DNA from 3 places in the Serratia sp. TSO36 genome. Region 1 is predicted to be linked to each of the others. Evidence: predicted binding sites of a transcription regulator. Region 1 holds the regulator's gene; each other region holds the start of a gene.
The links. The regulator Fur, encoded in region 1, represses iron uptake genes when iron is present. The targets are predictions, from matches to a motif close to ATAATAATGAGAACNACTATCAA.

Region 1 (5,898 bases):
GCGCAGCGCCAGCAGGCCAGCCATCGCCGACTCGGACGAGCAGTCCATGCGGATGATGCCGTCGTGATCCAGGTGCATAAAGCGGAAGGTCTGATCGATGGAATCGTTCACCAGCGTCAGATCCAGCTTGTAGTGTTCCGCCACGCGCTGCCAATAGGCGATGCCGGAGCCGCCGAGCGGATCCACGCCCAGCTTCAGGCCGGCGCGTTGAATGGCCGGCATGTCGACCACCTCAACCAGGCCTTCGACATAAGGCTGCACCAGGTCTTTGGCGTGCAGGTGGCCGCTGTTCCAGGCCTTGTCCAGCGACTGGCGCTGAACGCCTTTCAGCTGCTGCGCCAGCAGTTCGTTGGCGCGCTTCTCGATCACCGACGTCAGGTTGGTGTCAGCCGGGCCGCCGTTCGGCGGATTGTATTTGATGCCGCCGTCTTCCGGCGGGTTGTGGGACGGCGTAATGACGATGCCGTCGGCCTGCGCGCCGCCGCGGCGGTTGTGACACAGAATGGCGTGCGATACCGCCGGCGTTGGCGTGAAACCGTTATTTTCCTGCACGATCACATCGACGCCGTTGGCGGTCAGCACTTCCAGCACGGAAATGAAGGCCGGCTCAGACAGCGCATGGGTATCTTTGCCCACGTAGCACGGGCCGGTGGTGCCCTGCTGATGACGAACTTCGGCGATCGCCTGAGCGATGGCGAGGATGTGCGCTTCGTTGAAGCTGTGGCGCTGCGCGCTGCCGCGGTGGCCGGAGGTGCCAAACTTCACCGCGTGTGCGGCATTGCCGGCTTCAGGTTGCAGCACATAGTACTGCGACGTCAGCTGGGCTACGTTGATCAGATCGCTTTGGCGGGCGGGCTGCCCGGCACGTGGATTATTCGCCATCGACATATCTCCCTCATCCCTGTCGGTGACCGGGCAATACGTCGCGCACGGCCAGCATGACGGGCTGTTCGCTAAATTAGACGGTACCGCAAACTTTCTCGATCAGTTCCGCCGGGAACTGCATCGCCTGCATGATGTGTTCGATCATGCTGCGTTTGCGGCCGGTATTGGTATTGGTGATCACCCAGTAAGGGGTGCCCGGTACATGCTTCGGCTTGGTATGCGTGCCGTTGGCCAGCAGGGTCTGCTGATCGCCGGCGAAATAGGTGCGGGTACGGCCGGTCAACGCCTCGGTGGCGGCGGCGAAACCGGCGGCATCGAGGGTGTACAGCGTGGACAGCACCAGCATGAAACGGTTGACCGCTTTGTTCTGCTCGGCGTATTCATCCGATAACAGCAGCTCACGCATGGCGCGCACGCGATCGCGCGGACGCTGCGCCGGCGCCGCTTTTTCCAGCTCGACGGACTGCGGGGCACTGGCGGCAGGCAACGCGCGCACCGGCTGCCCGGCGGTGAATTTCAACATGCGGCGTAAAATATCGGACGCGCTTTCACCGATGTGTTGCGTGTGGCTGGCAATATAACGGTAAAGCTCTTCGTCGACTTCAATAGTTTTCATCTTTATCCAATACTGTTTTTTCTACTTAGAACCTGAAGCCAGATCCTGCATTCAAGCCATGGGATTATAAGGTTAAAAGCGCTGGGGCGAACACAACAATGTGCCTCCGGACGGCAAATGCAGACTAATACCTATAGCCGGCACTGCCAAGCCCGCGCCGCGAAAATTCCGCATGATTCATCGTGCGATTCAATCATGATACCCTAATCTGAATCTCTCTCAGTATGAACTTCGCCATGAAATTACATTATCAACTGCTGGCCGCCGAGTCAGACGCGCTGCCGGTGCTGCTGATCCACGGGCTGTTCGGCAATCTGGACAACCTGGGCGTGCTGGCGCGCGATCTGCATAAACAGCACACGGTGATCAAGGTAGATCTACGCAATCACGGCCTCTCCCCGCGCGCCGACGACATGAACTACCCCGCCATGGCGCAGGATCTGCTGGCGCTGCTCGACGAACTGCAGCTGGAGAAAGCGATCGTCATCGGCCATTCGATGGGCGGCAAAGCGGCGATGGCGCTGACCGCCATCGCGCCCGAGCGCGTCGCCAGGCTGATCGTTATCGACGTCGCGCCGGTGAATTACCAGACCCGCCGCCACGACGAGATTTTCGCCGCGCTGAAGGCCGTCAGCGCCGCCGGCATCACCCAGCGCCAGGCGGCCGCCGAGCTGATGCGCGACTACCTGCAGGAAGAAGGCGTGATCCAGTTCCTGCTGAAGTCCTTCCACAACGGCGAATGGCGCTTCAACCTGCCGGTGCTGATCGCACGCTACGAAGACATCACCGGCTGGCAGGAAGTCCCGGCCTGGCCGCACCCGACCCTGTTCATTCGCGGCGGCCTGTCGCCGTATGTGCAGGACAGCTATCGTGCGGACATCGCCCGCCAGTTCCCGCAGGCTCGCGCGCACGTCGTCGCCGGCACCGGCCATTGGGTGCACGCCGAAAAACCGGAAGCGGTGCTGCGCGCCATCCACCGTTTCCTCGACGAAGCCTGAAAAACACGCTTTCCTGGCGAAAAAACGCGCTAAAGATAACGGCTTAGCGCGTTTAGCCCGCAGTTAGGCATTGTCGCCGCTCCATCTGCTGGGGTAATATGGCGCGCTATAATTTTGCCGCCGCGCCAGCGCGTTCGCGAACGCCGGTTCGGGGGTGAATTTGGGTTAGGGTTTATTGGCCCGAAGTGTGTTAACCGATGCCTCCGGAAGCGTGCGAGCGCTTTTTGATGCAAACTCCCTTGCAGTACCGCTACCTATGGCAAAAGAACAAACGGATCGCACGACGCTGGATCTGTTCGCAGATGAACGCCGTCCGGGGCGCCCGAAAACCAACCCGCTCTCCCGCGATGAACAGCTTAGAATCAATAAGCGCAATCAGTTACGGCGCGATAAAGTGCGTGGATTGCGGCGCGTAGAGCTGAAAATCAACGCGGATGCGGTGGACGCCCTGAACAAACTGGCGGAACAGCGCAACATCAGCCGCAGCGAACTCATCGAGCAGATGCTGTTGGCACAACTGGCGGAAGAACAGCCGGAACATTGATCTCTTCGGCCGCACGCGCGGCGCGGCGTTAAGGACAACGCCGGATCGACCACGCTTTTCTTCATTCTCCGGCATCGCATAAATGCGATAAAACCCCGGCGCCACTTTCTGGCATGATACGCATTTACCGGCTAGAGACTGCGCCTGTCGGCGCCCGCCCCGGAGGCGAAAGGCTCTTGCCATGGCATCATTTTAATCGGCGTCAGCGGCGGCAGTGCCGGCGTCGAGTAATGCAATTACTTGAATTTAAAGGTTATACGCGATATGGCTACTGTAGGCATTTTCTTTGGCAGCGACACTGGCAATACCGAAAACATTGCCAAAATGATCCAGAAAATTCTCCAGAAACAGTTTGGCGACGACGTCTCTGAAGTGCATGACATCGCTAAAAGCAGCAAAGAAGACCTGGAAGGGTTCGATATCCTGCTGCTGGGTATCCCGACCTGGTACTACGGTGAAGCGCAGTGTGACTGGGATGATTTCTTCCCGACGCTGGAAGAAGTCGACTTCAACGGCAAACTGGTGGCGCTGTTCGGCTGCGGCGACCAGGAAGACTACGCGGAATACTTCTGTGACGCGATGGGCACCATCCGCGACATCATCGAACCGCGCGGCGCGGCCATCGTGGGCCACTGGCCGACCAAAGGCTACCACTTCGAGGCCTCCAAAGGCCTGGCGGACGACAATCACTTCATCGGTCTGGCGATCGACGAAGATCGTCAGCCGGAGCTGACCAACGAGCGCGTGGACGCCTGGGTCAAACAGATCGTCGAAGAGCTGAGCCTGGCCGATATCGTCGGCTAAGCCCCGGCACTGGCGAAAGGTTGAACAAAGGCCCTGTAAAGTGCATAGTGTGCCCACAGGGCCGTCATCGGCAGCAGGGATTGCTGCGATAGAAGCTACAGATTTGTAACTTCCCACCCCGTCACGGTAGACTGAGATATCGGTTTATCCCATCCATCAAGGCGTTGCATGCAAAACATGCAATAGTGCAATTATATCTTTGTTAACAACCGGCGGTTTCTATTTAGTACAACCGGTTCTATAATGAGACGCATTAACTCTTTGTGCCGACCGATGCCACAGGCGAGTACGCCTCAACTTGATTAGCATAGTAACAGGACTGAATTCGCATGACCGACAACAACATCGCACTGAAGAAGGCCGGCTTAAAAGTCACGCTTCCGCGACTCAAAATCCTGGAAGTACTGCAAAATCCGGAATGCCATCACGTCAGTGCGGAAGATTTGTACAAAAAACTGATTGATATGGGCGAAGAGATCGGGCTGGCAACGGTTTATCGCGTACTGAACCAGTTTGACGATGCGGGCATTGTGACACGTCACAATTTCGAAGGCGGCAAGTCCGTGTTCGAGCTGACCCAACAGCATCACCACGATCACCTGATTTGCCTGGACTGCGGCAAAGTGATCGAATTCAGCGACGAATCCATCGAAGTTCGCCAGCGTGATATCGCCAAGCAGCACGGCATCAAGCTCACCAACCACAGCCTGTACCTGTACGGCCACTGCGAAACCGGTGACTGTCGTGAAGACGAAACGCTGCACGACAAGAAATAAGCCTGACCGGCTATGAAAAACCGCCTCACACCGAGGCGGTTTTTTTATGCCCGCCGTGCAACGGGCAAAAAAATCCCCGGACAAGCCGGGGAAAATCATGTCATGAAATATCACAATTGCAGCGGCACTGCGACTCCACGTACTACTCTCACTTCAACGTCCGCCCCGCGCCGACACGCGCGAAGGCAGATGCATTCCCCCTTCGTTATACGGCCTGCCGCCGGGGCAGCAGGCCGTTGCACTGGGCTTAAACCTTCTCGGCACGGCTGTAGCGTTTACCGTCCGGGCTGACCGAACGCACCTGAACGTCACCGGAAACCGCCGGTTTGGCCTTGGCGTCATAGCGCTGCCACTGCTTGCCGCCGTCGGTGGAATACTCGATGCCCAATCCCGGCAGCGCGATATTCGCCTCCAGCTTGCCGCCCGCTACGCGCGCGCCCGGCACCGGCAGACGGTAAGCGACGCCGCCTTTGTCCAGCTTGGCCAGTTCACGCTGGCCCAGAATATTGGCGAAGCGCAGCCAGTCTTTCTCCAGCGCCTTGGTATCGACAAAGTGGGTTTCCCCGCCTTTGTATTCGCGGCCGGCGCGATAGTCCTGCTCCCAACCGGCGCGGTACCAGGCGCGTTCCGCCACCGACAGCGCGCGTGGGAAGATCATGTATTCCATCTGCGGATCGGTGCGCTGGGTTTCGCTCCACAGCTGAGCGGACAGCCCGTAGGCGCCCGGCCACGGCTTGTCGCTCTTGGCGCTGAAGGGGTTGCCGTCGCGGTCGACCGAGGTTTCCGCGTTCTGCGGCATGTTGTCCGGCGCGAAGCTGAACACCTTGCGCTCGTCGCTGAAGCGGGTGCCCCAGTAGTAACCTCGCTCGTCCGGGTTCACCTCATAAGGGAAGTCCATATAGACGTAGTCCGGGTTGGAAACCACCACTTCATACCCTTTGTTGGCCCAGTCGTTGACGCTATCGAAACCGCCCCAGTACAGGGTATCCCAGAAGTTGACGCCCACGCGCGAGGTGGCGAACGCCTTCGCGCTCTCGGCGTCTTTCAGGCCGTCCTGCCAGGCCTGCATTCTGTCGATGCCGTGCGCCTTCACCAGCTTGCTGACCTCTTGGCCGAAGTAGCTCGGCAGGTGCTCCATGTCGGCCACCTTGCCTTCTTTGATCATCGTCTGGCACACCTGCGACTTGGCCCACGGCTTGTCTTCGTTGCTCTGATCGATGATGCCTTTGCCCGGTTCCGGTTTCGCCTTGTCGGTGTAGCCGGCGCCCAGGCGAA
Region 2 (5,898 bases), on a different contig from region 1:
GGCACATGGTAGACCGGTAGCTCCATCACGAACGGCGAGGCTTCGCCGCGCATGAGGGTGTATTTGAGCACCAGGCCGGTAAGGATCGCCACCGCAATGCCGAGCATGTACAGCGAGAACACCACCCCGGCGCCGTCCTGGCCGAAGAAGGCGGCGGCGAACACCGCGAAGATCGCCAGACGGGCGCCGCAGGACATGAACGGCGCCATCATGATGGTGATCAGGCGCTCGCGCTGGGCGTCCAGCGTCCGGGCGCCCATGATGGACGGCACATTGCAGCCGAAGCCGACGATCAGCGGCACGAAGGATTTGCCCGGCAGCCCGAGCGCCTGCATCAGGCGATCCATCACGAACGCCGCGCGCGCCATGTAGCCGGAATCCTCCAGGAACGACAGAAACAGGTACATCATGCCGATCTGCGGCACCAGCGGCAGCACGGTATTGATGCCGCCGCCGACGCCCTGCGCCAGGAAAACGGTCAGCCAGTCGGGGAAGTGCAGGGTGTAGCCGAGCCACTGAATGCCCTGAATGAAGATCGCCGCCGAGCCGATATCGAAGATCGGCTGCAGCGCACCGCCGATGTTGATCGCCAGCAGGAACATCAGGTACATCACCAGCAGGAAGATCGGCACGCCCAGCCAGCGGTTGAGGATCACTTTATCCAGCAGCTCGGTCAGACGGTTGGGCATCGCCTGCTGCGAGTTGCTGACCTCATCGCACAGGGCGGCGATGGACTGGTAGCGCGCGTCGGCGATCACCAGCGCCGGATCTTCCTGCTGCTGCTGTTGCAACGCCTGGGCAGCCGCAGGCAACAGCGCGACGGCGGGACCGGCCAGCCGGTGGCTGTAGATGTCGCCTTCCAGCATTTGCAATGCCAGCCAGCGGCGCTGCACCGCCGGCAGCGTTTGCGGCATGGCGTCGCTCAGCGTGGCGACCGCTTTCAGCAACAGCGGTGGGTAGTTCACCAGCGCCTGCTGTTCGTTGATGTGATGATTGTCGATCATCTGTTTCAGCACGCCGATGCCGTCGGCGCGGGTGGAGATCATCGGCACTACCGGGCAGCCGAGGCGCGCCGACAGCGCGGCGACGTCGATATCGATATGCTGACTTTTGGCGATGTCGAGCATGTTCAGCGCCACGATGCAGGGAATGCCCAGCTCCAGCAGCTGCAGCGTCAGGTAGAGGTTGCGCTCCAGGTTGGAGGCGTCGACCACGTTGATCAGCAGATCGGCGTCGCCGCTCAAAATGTAGTGGCAGGCGATCTGCTCGTCGAGCGAGGTTTGCTCTGAAATGGTGGTCAGGGAGTAGGTGCCGGGCAAATCGACCAGCCGCACGTCGGACTGCGGGGTGGTGAAATGGCCTTCTTTGCGTTCGACCGTCACGCCCGCCCAGTTGCCGACCCGTTGGCGTGCGCCGGTCAGCTGGTTGAACAGCGTGGTTTTGCCGGAGTTCGGGTTACCGATTAAGCCGATGGTGAGTTTTTTCATAGTTCAGCGTGTCGTCTTCAAGGAGAACAGCGCCGGCGCAAAGGCGCGTCGGCAAACGGAGAGCGCGTCGGCTCAGGGCTGGCCGTCGAGCTGCAGCAGCGCCAGATCCTTCCTGCGCAGCACCAGGCTGACGCGGCGAGTTTTAATTTCTATCGGATCGCCCAGCGGTGCGACGCGCACTACGTCGAACGAAGAGCCGGGCAGCATGCCGAGCGATAACAGTTTCTGGCGGTAGGCCGGCGCAATTTCACCGGAAAAGCCGACAATCTTATACGTGCGTTTAGGTTGGAGCTGCATGTGATTAACCTTTCGGGTGCCGATGAGCATCGGGCTGATGATAATTGGACGTTGCCGGCGAAAATGCCACGCCGTCGGCGGTATTCATCCATAAGGTCATGCAATAAAGTGAGCGCAAATAATAGTAATTATCATTATCGCGTTCAATACAAAAAGTAAGGGTATTGTAACCAATTATTATGGCGTCGACAGTTTTTGATGGCGTTGTCTTGATTAACGACGTTTTACCACCGGTTGCGCTGGGGAACAAATGAGAATGGCGAGTTAAATCAGTTACGTATTTGTAGCCGAGTTTTCTTGTTTGCAAATATAGATGGTTTTTTCCCTTTATTTATTCCCACCGAAAGGCAATTCGATAACATTATTCCGCCGTAATGCGAGCGGTAACCATTTGTGTTTCTCTCACAATTCGCGAGATGAAAAATGCGTGTTAACGAAGTTGTTAATAAATGGCTGCAGAAGGGATTGTTGTTGCCTGAATAATGGGAGGGTGGTCACGCAGGCGTGGGAAATAAAAAGATGACGGTTTATTGAGGCGGGTCAAGAAATGCCGCAAGTTTTATTCATCAGAAGGGGGCGGAGCAGGCTCCGCCCCCTGTTGGATCTGACTTAGCGTTTCTTGCCGAATGCCGCCGCCAGCGCGTCGCCCATGGCGCTGTTGCCGGCCGGTGCCGCGTTGCGCGGTTTGGCCTTGTTGCCGCCCGCCGAACGGTTGGCGTGGTCGCGCGTCTGTGCAGGCGCGTTGCCGCCGCGGCGCGGTGAACATTCGCCCGGCTGCTCATCCAGGCGCATGCTCAGCGCGATGCGTTTACGCTGCAGATCGACTTCCATCACCTTCACTTTGACGATGTCGCCGGCCTTCACCACGGTGTGCGGATCTTCAACGAACTTGTCCGCCAGCGAGGAGATGTGCACCAGGCCATCCTGATGCACGCCGATATCCACGAAGGCGCCGAAGTTGGTGACATTGGTCACCGAGCCTTCCAGGATCATGCCCACCTGCAGATCGTTGAGGGTTTCCACGCCTTCGGCGAAGGTGGCGGTTTTGAACTCCGGACGTGGATCGCGGCCCGGCTTCTCCAGCTCTTTCAGGATGTCGGTGACCGTCGGCACGCCGAACTTGTCGTCGGTGAAGTCGACCGCTTTCAGGCTGCGCACCGCCGAGGCGTTGCCCATCAGGTCCTGCAGCGCCTGCTCGGTGGCGGCCAGGATGCGCTGCACCACCGGGTAGGCTTCAGGGTGAACGGTAGAAGCATCCAGCGGGTTGTCGCCGTGGTTGATGCGCAGGAAGCCGGCGCACTGTTCGAAGGCCTTCGGCCCCAGGCGGCTGACTTTCAGCAGTTGCTCACGGTTGCTGAAGCGGCCGTTCTCGTCGCGCCAGTTGACGATGTTCTGCGCCATCATGCGCGTCAGGCCGGCCACGCGGGTCAGCAACGGCACCGACGCGGTGTTCAGATCGACGCCGACGGCGTTCACGCAGTCTTCCACCACCGAGTCCAGCTTCTTCGCCAGCTGGCTCTGGCTGACGTCGTGCTGATACTGGCCGACGCCGATGGATTTCGGGTCGATTTTCACCAGCTCCGCCAGCGGATCCTGCAGACGACGGGCGATGGACACCGCGCCGCGCAGCGACACGTCGAGATCCGGGAACTCCTGCGCCGCCAGTTCTGACGCGGAATACACCGACGCGCCCGCTTCGCTGACGATCACTTTCTGCGCCCGGACCTCGCCGAACTGCTTTTGCAGGTCGAGATAGAAACGCTCGGTTTCACGCGAAGCGGTGCCGTTGCCGATGGCCACCAGCTCCACGTTGTGTTTGATGCACAGCGCCGCGACGATGGCGGCGGCTTTGGCCGCTTGCCCGGTGTGCGGGTAGACGGTGTCGGTGGCGACCAGCTTGCCGGTCGCGTCGACCACGGCGACTTTCACCCCGGTGCGCAGGCCCGGATCGAGGCCCATGGTGGCGCGCATGCCGGCCGGCGCGGCCATCAGCAGATCATGCATGTTGCGGGCGAAAACGTTGATCGCTTCATCTTCCGCGCGCTCGCGCACCGTGCCCATCAGCTCGGTTTCCAGGTGCAGCAACACCTTGATGCGCCAGGTCCAGTTGACCACCGCCTTGCGCCAGGCGTCGGCCGGGGCGTTGTTCAGGCGCAGGTTGAGGTGATTGATGATGATCAGCTCCGCCTGGCTTTCGCGCGGCGCTTCCTCAAACTGCGGATCGGCGTTCAGCGCCAGCTGCAGCACGCCTTCGTTGCGGCCGCGGAACATCGCCAGCGCGCGGTGCGAAGGCACCTGAGAAATCGGTTCGTGGTGATCGAAATAGTCGCGGAACTTGGCGCCTTCTTCTTCCTTGCCCTCGACCACTTTGGACACCAGATGGGCGTTTTTCCACAGGTAGTCGCGCACCTTGGCCAGCAGCGAGGCATCTTCGGCGAAGCGCTCCATCAGGATATAGCGCGCGCCGTCGAGGGCGGCTTTGACGTCCGCCACGCCCTTGTCGGCGTCGACGTAGCGTTCAGCCAGCTGTTCCGGCTGCTGTTGCGGATCCTGCCACAGCGCGTCCGCCAGCGGTTCCAGACCGGCCTCGATGGCGATCTGGCCGCGGGTGCGGCGCTTCGGTTTGTACGGCAGGTAGAGGTCTTCGAGTTCGGTCTTGCTCAGCGTGGCGTTGATCGCCCCCGCCAGTTGTTCGGTCAGTTTGCCCTGTTCATCGATCGACTTCAGGATGGTCTGACGACGATCTTCCAGTTCACGCAGATAACCCAGGCGGGTTTCCAGCTGGCGCAGTTGGGTGTCGTCCAGGCCCCCGGTGACTTCCTTACGATAGCGTGCAATAAAGGGCACGGTATTACCTTCATCCAGCAGACGGATGGCGGAGTCGACTTGCTCCGGCCGGGCCTGCAGTTCTGTTGCAATAATGCGGCTCAGTGGGTCATTCATAGGTCTGGTATCTGTATTGAGAACGGTGAATAAACAGGGGACAGTTATACGGATTGATCGGGGAAAATGCCAGTGGAGCGGGCCGCCGCCGCGCGGCCGCCGCGTGGAGAACTGCGCAGGCGGCGGCGTTGGCGGCGGTTCGGAAAAAGCTGAAAGCTTACTTCGGGTAGTCTATCTCGTTAACGTACCACTGCGCCTCGCCCAGCGGCGTATTGACGGTGGCGACGTCGCCGACCTCTTTTTTCAGCAGGGCGCGCGCCATCGGCGCGTCGATGGAGATGTAATCCTTGCGGCCGAAGATCTCGTCGTAACCGACGATGCGAAAGCGTTTGGTCTCGCCGTCGTCGTTCTCCACCTCCACCCAGGCGCCGAAGAACACCTTGCCTTCCTGCTGCGGGGAGTAATCGACGATCTTCAGCTGCTCCAGGCATTTGGTCAGATAGCGGACGCGGCGGTCGATCTCGCGCAGCCGCTTCTTGTTGTACTGGTAGTCGGCGTTTTCGCTTCTGTCGCCCAGGCTGGCGGCCCAGGTCACTTTCTTGGTCACCTCGGGGCGTTCTTCGCGCCAGAGGTAATCCAGCTCTTGTTTGAGCTTGTCATACCCTTCACGGGTTATCAGTTGAGTTCTCATGGTGATTTATCTTTATGGGGCCACCGCCACAGTGTACGTGAATGCGGGGGGCTTTAGAAATGGCGCGCGGGCCTGCGCGTTGCCGCACGGTTGTTATTCAGTTTGCGCAGCTTTTAACAATCGGGAGTATGCTTAGCGATAGCGGAAAAGGAATGTGACGAAAGGAGGATATCTGGCGAGAGAGACAAGGAATTTTGGCGCACAACCCAACACATTGAAGGTATTACCGCATGGAATTTAAAGATTACTACGCAACGATGGGCGTTGAGCCCAACGCCGATCTGAAAACCATCAAAACGGCCTACCGCCGGCTGGCGCGTAAATATCACCCTGACGTGAGCACCGAAGAAGACGCCGAGAGCAAATTCAAGGAGCTGGCCGAAGCCTATGAGGTGCTGAAGGACGAAGAGCGCCGCGCCGAGTACGATCAGATCCGGCTGCACCGCAACGATCCGAACTTTGGCCGCCAGGCGCGCGGCGATCGCGGCGGCTATCAGCAGAGCGCTTCATGGCACGGCGGCGGTGCCGACGCGCAAGACT
Region 3 (5,898 bases), on a different contig from region 1:
AGCTATACCCCATTGATGGCTCGCGCGCCGAAGGTGTTCAACTTCTTCTTCCGCCAGCCGTGGCTGCGGGAGATGAGCCGCAACGCCATCGGCATGGTCGATCTGCCGCTGCTGTCCAGCCCGACGCTGCGTCAGCAGCTGTCCGGCCACCGCGCGACCACCCTGACGCTGGAGCAGCTGGAAGGGCTGAGCGCCGAGCAGCGCGCAGAACACGTGCTGATCGTCCAGGATCCGTTCACCAGCTATTACGACGCCAAAGTGGTGGCGGACTTTGTCCGGCTGGTGGAGAAACTCGGCTATAAACCGGTGCTGCTGCCGTTCTCGCCGAACGGCAAGGCGCAGCATGTGAAAGGTTTCCTGACGCGCTTTGCCCGCACCGCGCGCAAAACCGCCGATTTCCTCAACCGCGTGGCGCAGCTCGGCATGCCGCTGGTGGGCGTCGATCCGGCGCTGGTGCTGTGCTACCGCGACGAATACCGCGAGATCCTCGGCGCCGAGCGCGGCGATTTCCAGGTGCAGCTGGTGCATGAATGGCTGCAGCAGCGGATCGCAGATCGCGCCGAACAGCCGGCGACCGGCGAACCCTGGTATCTGTTCGGCCACTGTACCGAAACCACCGCGCTGCCGGCCAGCGGCCAACAGTGGGCGGCGATCTTCGCGCGCTTCGGCGCCAAACTGGAGAACGTCAGCGTCGGCTGCTGCGGCATGGCGGGCACTTACGGCCATGAAGCCAAGAACCTGCAAAACTCGCTCGGCATTTATGAGCTATCATGGCACCCGACGCTGCAGCGTTTGCCGCGCCAGCGCTGCCTGGCGACCGGCTATTCCTGCCGCAGCCAGGTGAAACGCATCGAGGGCAATGGCGTGCGCCACCCATTACAGGCACTTCTGGAGATGATTGAGTGAAATTGTGGAAACGTGAAACATCGCTGGAGCAGCTGAACCGCGCCGGCGACGGCTGCATGGTCAGCCATGTGGGCATCGAGTTTACCCAGCTGGGCGAGGATTTCCTCGAGGCCACCATGCCGGTCGATGGCCGCACCCGGCAGCCGTTCGGGCTGTTGCACGGCGGGGCGTCGGTGGTGCTGGCGGAATCGATGGGATCGATGGCCGGTTACCTGTGCAGCGAGGGCGAGCAGAAAGTGGTGGGGCTGGAGATCAACGCCAACCACCTGCGCGCGGTGTTCGATGGCCAGGTGCGCGGGGTGTGCCGCGCACTGCACGTTGGCCGCCGTCATCAGGTGTGGCAAATCGAGATCTTCGACGCGCGCGATCGGCTGTGCTGCACCTCGCGTCTGACCACGGCGGTCATCGACTGATTCCCGCCGGTTTCCGCAGGCGATCGGCCTGCGGAGCCTTGCGCCTTACAGCTGAAACGGCACGCGTTTGACGAAGTCCTTCTGAAACGCGTTTGCCTTCTCCCAGGTGCCTTCCATTGCATATTTTTGGCAGATCAGCGTCAGCGTGTGGCGAGCGAAGTGGTAGCTTTGCACCCGAAAAAGCTGGCAGCGCTGTGGGTTGTTGATCTCGACGATCAGCCGGTTGTGCAGCTTGCTGAGCGCATGCAGGTAGCTGTCGTCGTCGCCGTTCTCCAGACACAGATTGGCCATGGTGAGGCTGACGCTGTTGTACCGCTTCAGGTGGTCGATATTGCATTCCGGGCGCCGCAGCGCCGCTTCGGCCATGTAAAAGTCCACCGTGGCGTCGCGCACGCTGAATTTGTAGTCATCAATCTTGCCCAGCAACCATGCGTTGATCGAAAGAGTCATTGGCTTCGCGCTCAAATTACAATTGAATGATAATCATTATCATATAAACTGCCGCGTTGCCGATCAATCCCCGGCGCGGCGTTTTTTCATCGCGCGGGGGTGTAAAAGGCCGCCGACGACCCAATTTAATCCTGAGCGACTAAACTTTAACCTGAGGGTGCGCGCTTGCGCCGCGCCACGAAATGCCGATAAACGCACATTTACGACAGACAGAATGCAGAAATAGGTATTTTCTATGAATGTTTAGATCGGCAACGCCCCGCGGCGCTGTAACGCTGACGGGCCACCGGGGAGTGCGGTACGGTGATGCAGGATAGAGAACAAATTCATAGGGATAGCATGCACGCCTTGCCGCCAGACGCCGCAAGCCGCCACGGGTGTCCCGTTGGCTTGCCGCGCGCCGCAGCGAAAAACCGCGCTCGCGGCGGATACCCCCGCAAAACAAACGGTTGAAGTGATAATCGTTATCACTAACATATAAGCAACCCAGATTGGCTGTGGCCAAACACGAGTGTGAGGTAGACCCTATGCAAACGGAAAATGTCGGCACTTTTTCTCTGGATGAAAATGTCTGGCAAGGCATTTCGCTCAGCGACAGCGCCGTACGACAAATAACCAAACTGATGCAGCAGGATCCGCAGGTGAAAGGGCTGCAGCTAGGGGTGAAACAATCCGGCTGCGCCGGCTTTGCCTATGTGCTGGATCTGACCCGCGAACCCGCCGATGACGATCTGCTGTTTGAGCGCGACGGCGCCAAACTCTATGTGCCGCTGAAGGCCATGCCGTTCATCGATGGCACCACGGTAGATTACGTCCGCGAAGGGCTGAATCAGATATTCAAATTTAACAACCCTAAAGCTCAGCATGCCTGCGGGTGCGGCGAGAGCTTTGGCGTTTGAGCGATGCAATCAACATGACACGAAGCAATGTAGAAATGCCTAATGAAGTGCAGGCTTGGGTCAGCGAAGGTCGCTACAAAGAAGGTTTCTTCACCCAGCTGGCAACCGATGAGTTGGCCAAAGGCATCAACGAAGAGGTGGTGCGCGCCATCTCGGCCAAGCGCAACGAACCCGAGTGGATGCTGGAATTCCGCCTCGAGGCCTACCGCGCCTGGCTGCAGATGGAAGAGCCGCACTGGTTGAAGGCCAATTACGATCGCCTGAACTACCAGGACTACAGTTACTATTCGGCGCCGTCCTGCGGCAGCTGCGACGACGCCTGCGGTTCGCAACCCGGCGCCGAGCAGCAACCGGGCGCGGCGACGGAAAAAGATTACCTGACCAGTGAAGTGGAGCTGGCGTTCAACCAGCTCGGCGTGCCGGTGCGCGAGGGCAGCGAGGTGGCGGTGGACGCCATCTTCGACTCGGTCTCTGTCGCTACCACTTACCGTGAAAAACTGGCGGAGAGCGGGGTGATTTTCTGCTCGTTCGGCGAAGCGATCCAGGAATACCCGGATCTGGTGCGTCAGTATCTGGGGCGCGTGGTGCCGTCCAACGATAACTTCTTCGCCGCGCTGAACGCCGCGGTGGCTTCCGACGGCACCTTCGTTTATGTGCCGAAGGGCGTACGCTGCCCGATGGAACTGTCGACCTACTTCCGCATCAACGCCGCCAAAACCGGCCAGTTCGAGCGCACCATCCTGATCGCCGACGAAGGCAGCTACGTCAGCTATATCGAGGGCTGTTCCGCCCCGGTGCGCGACAGCTATCAGCTGCACGCGGCGGTGGTGGAAGTGATCCTGCATAAAGACGCCGAAGTGAAATACTCGACGGTGCAGAACTGGTTCTCCGGCGGCGAGAGCAAGGGCGGTATCCTCAACTTCGTCACCAAGCGCGCGCTGTGTGAAGGCGCCGGCTCGAAAATGTCCTGGACCCAGTCGGAAACCGGCTCGGCCATCACCTGGAAATACCCGAGCGTGATTTTGCAGGGCGACAACTCGATCGGCGAATTCTTCTCGGTGGCGCTGACCAGCGGCCATCAACAGGCCGATACCGGCACCAAGATGATCCACATCGGCAAAAACACCAAGTCGACCATCATCGCCAAAGGCATCTCCGCCGGCCACAGCGAGAACACCTATCGTGGCCTGGTGAAAATCCTGCCGGGGGCGGAAAACGCCCGTAACTTTACCCAGTGCGACTCGATGCTGATCGGGCCGGACAGCGGTGCCCACACGTTCCCTTACGTTGAAGCGCGCAACAACAGCGCTCAGCTGGAGCACGAAGCCACCACCTCGAAGATCGGCGACGACCAGCTGTTCTACTGCCTGCAGCGCGGCATCAGCGAGGATGACGCCATTTCGATGATCGTCAACGGCTTCTGCAAGGACGTTTTCTCCGAGCTGCCGCTGGAGTTCGCCGTCGAGGCGCAGAAACTTCTGGCCATCAGCCTGGAACACAGCGTGGGTTAATCGCCGCATTTTTAGCGCCGCCGGCGCTATCTGAGGACACAGCATGTTAAGCATCAAGAATTTGAAAGTCAGCGTGGAAGGCAACGAGATCCTCAAGGGATTGGATCTGGAGATCAAACCGGGCGAAGTGCACGCCATCATGGGGCCGAACGGCTCGGGCAAGAGCACGCTGTCCGCCACGCTGGCCGGGCGTGAAGAGTACGAAGTGACCGAAGGGGAAGTCACTTTCAAGGGCAAGGATCTGCTGGAGCTGGATCCGGAAGATCGCGCCGGCGAAGGCGTGTTCCTGGCCTTCCAGTACCCGGTGGAGATCCCCGGTGTCAGCAACCACTTCTTCCTGCAGACGTCGGTCAACGCGGTGCGCAAATACCGCGAGCAGGAGCCGCTGGATCGCTTTGACTTCGCCGATTTCATCGAAGAGAAAATCGCGCTGCTGGATATGCCGGCCGATCTGCTGACCCGTTCGGTCAACGTCGGCTTCTCCGGCGGCGAGAAAAAGCGCAACGACATTCTGCAGATGGCGGCGCTGGAGCCGGATCTGTGCATTCTCGATGAAACCGACTCGGGCCTGGACATCGACGCGCTGAAGATCGTCGCCAACGGCGTCAACTCGCTGCGGGACGGCAAGCGCGCGTTTATCATCGTCACCCACTATCAGCGCATTCTGGACTACATCCAGCCGGATTACGTACACGTGCTGTCCCAGGGGCGCATCGTCAAATCCGGCGATTTCTCGCTGGTGAAACAGTTGGAGGAGCAGGGCTATGGCTGGCTTACCGACCAACAGTAATTCAAACGCGCTGCAGCAGCTGTATCGCCTGTTCGAAGGCCGCGGCGGCGAGCGTTCGCCGCATGCGCTGGCGCACTGGCAGCAGGCGCTGCGCCTCGGCTGGCCAACGCGCAAGCATGAAAACTGGAAATACACGCCGCTGGAGAGCCTGCTGGAGCAGCAGTTCCTCGAACCGCAGCCCGCGCCGGTGAGCGCTGAGCAGCTGGAGGCGCTGGCGCTCGGCATCGATGCCTGTCGGCTGGTGTTTATCGACGGCCGCTACAGCGCCGCGCTGAGCGATGGCGATTTGGGCGAATACCAGTTCGAATTGACTGCCTACGGCACGCCGCAGGCGCTGCCGGAGCCGATCCAGCCGGAAATTTTCCTGCACCTGACCGAAAGCCTGGCGCAGGAAACCAGCCTGATTCGCTTGCCGGCCGGCAAGGCCCCGGCCCGCCCGCTGTACCTGCTGCACATCAGCAGCGGACGCGGCGCCACCGGGGAAGTGAACACCGTGCATCATCGTCACCATCTGGAGATCGGGCGCGGGGCCGAGGCGGAAGTGATTGAACACTACGTCAGCCTGGGCGAGGCCGCGCACTTCACCGGCGCGCGTCTGACCGCCAACGTGGCGGACAACGCCGGGCTGTTGCACTGCAAGCTGGCGTTTGAGAGCCAGCCGAGCTACCACTTTGCCCACAACGATCTGGTTATCGGCCGCGACGCGCGGGTGAAAAGCGACAGTTTCCTGCTGGGCGCCGGTCTGACGCGCCACAACACCAGCGCGCAGCTGAACGGCGAAGGCGCAAACCTGGTGATCAACAGCCTGGTGCTGCCGGTGGGCAAAGAGATCTGCGATACCCGCACCTATCTGGAGCACAACAAGGGCTATTGCGAAAGCCGCCAGCTGCATAAAACCGTGGTCAGCGATCGCGGCAAAGCGGTGTTCA

Region 2: feoA (ferrous iron transporter A) is a predicted target of Fur. The motif match lies at 1,903-1,925, and genes of this name have one in related genera.
Region 3: sufA (Fe-S cluster assembly scaffold SufA) is a predicted target of Fur. The motif match lies at 2,224-2,246, and genes of this name have one in related genera.

The regions. Positions count from the first base shown of each region.
Region 1 covers NZ_JBJZOU010000009.1:249,298-255,195, reverse strand. The annotation lists gene pgm (phosphoglucomutase (alpha-D-glucose-1,6-bisphosphate-dependent)) at 1-882, opposite strand, end outside; gene seqA (replication initiation negative regulator SeqA) at 959-1,501, opposite strand; gene ybfF (esterase) at 1,726-2,499, shown strand; gene ybfE (LexA regulated protein) at 2,756-3,043, shown strand; gene fldA (flavodoxin FldA) at 3,308-3,847, shown strand; gene fur (ferric iron uptake transcriptional regulator) at 4,177-4,623, shown strand; gene ACK3CV_RS06500 (beta-N-acetylhexosaminidase) at 4,871-5,898, opposite strand, start outside.
Region 2 covers NZ_JBJZOU010000026.1:96,660-102,557, reverse strand. The annotation lists gene feoB (Fe(2+) transporter permease subunit FeoB) at 1-1,487, opposite strand, end outside; gene feoA (ferrous iron transporter A) at 1,560-1,784, opposite strand; gene ACK3CV_RS23530 (Tex family protein) at 2,394-4,727, opposite strand; gene greB (transcription elongation factor GreB) at 4,885-5,358, opposite strand; gene cbpA (curved DNA-binding protein) at 5,589-5,898, shown strand, end outside.
Region 3 covers NZ_JBJZOU010000012.1:446,465-452,362, forward strand. The annotation lists gene ydiJ (D-2-hydroxyglutarate dehydrogenase YdiJ) at 1-906, shown strand, start outside; gene menI (1,4-dihydroxy-2-naphthoyl-CoA hydrolase) at 903-1,319, shown strand; gene ACK3CV_RS11560 (hypothetical protein) at 1,365-1,769, opposite strand; gene sufA (Fe-S cluster assembly scaffold SufA) at 2,297-2,668, shown strand; gene sufB (Fe-S cluster assembly protein SufB) at 2,683-4,179, shown strand; gene sufC (Fe-S cluster assembly ATPase SufC) at 4,223-4,969, shown strand; gene sufD (Fe-S cluster assembly protein SufD) at 4,944-5,898, shown strand, end outside.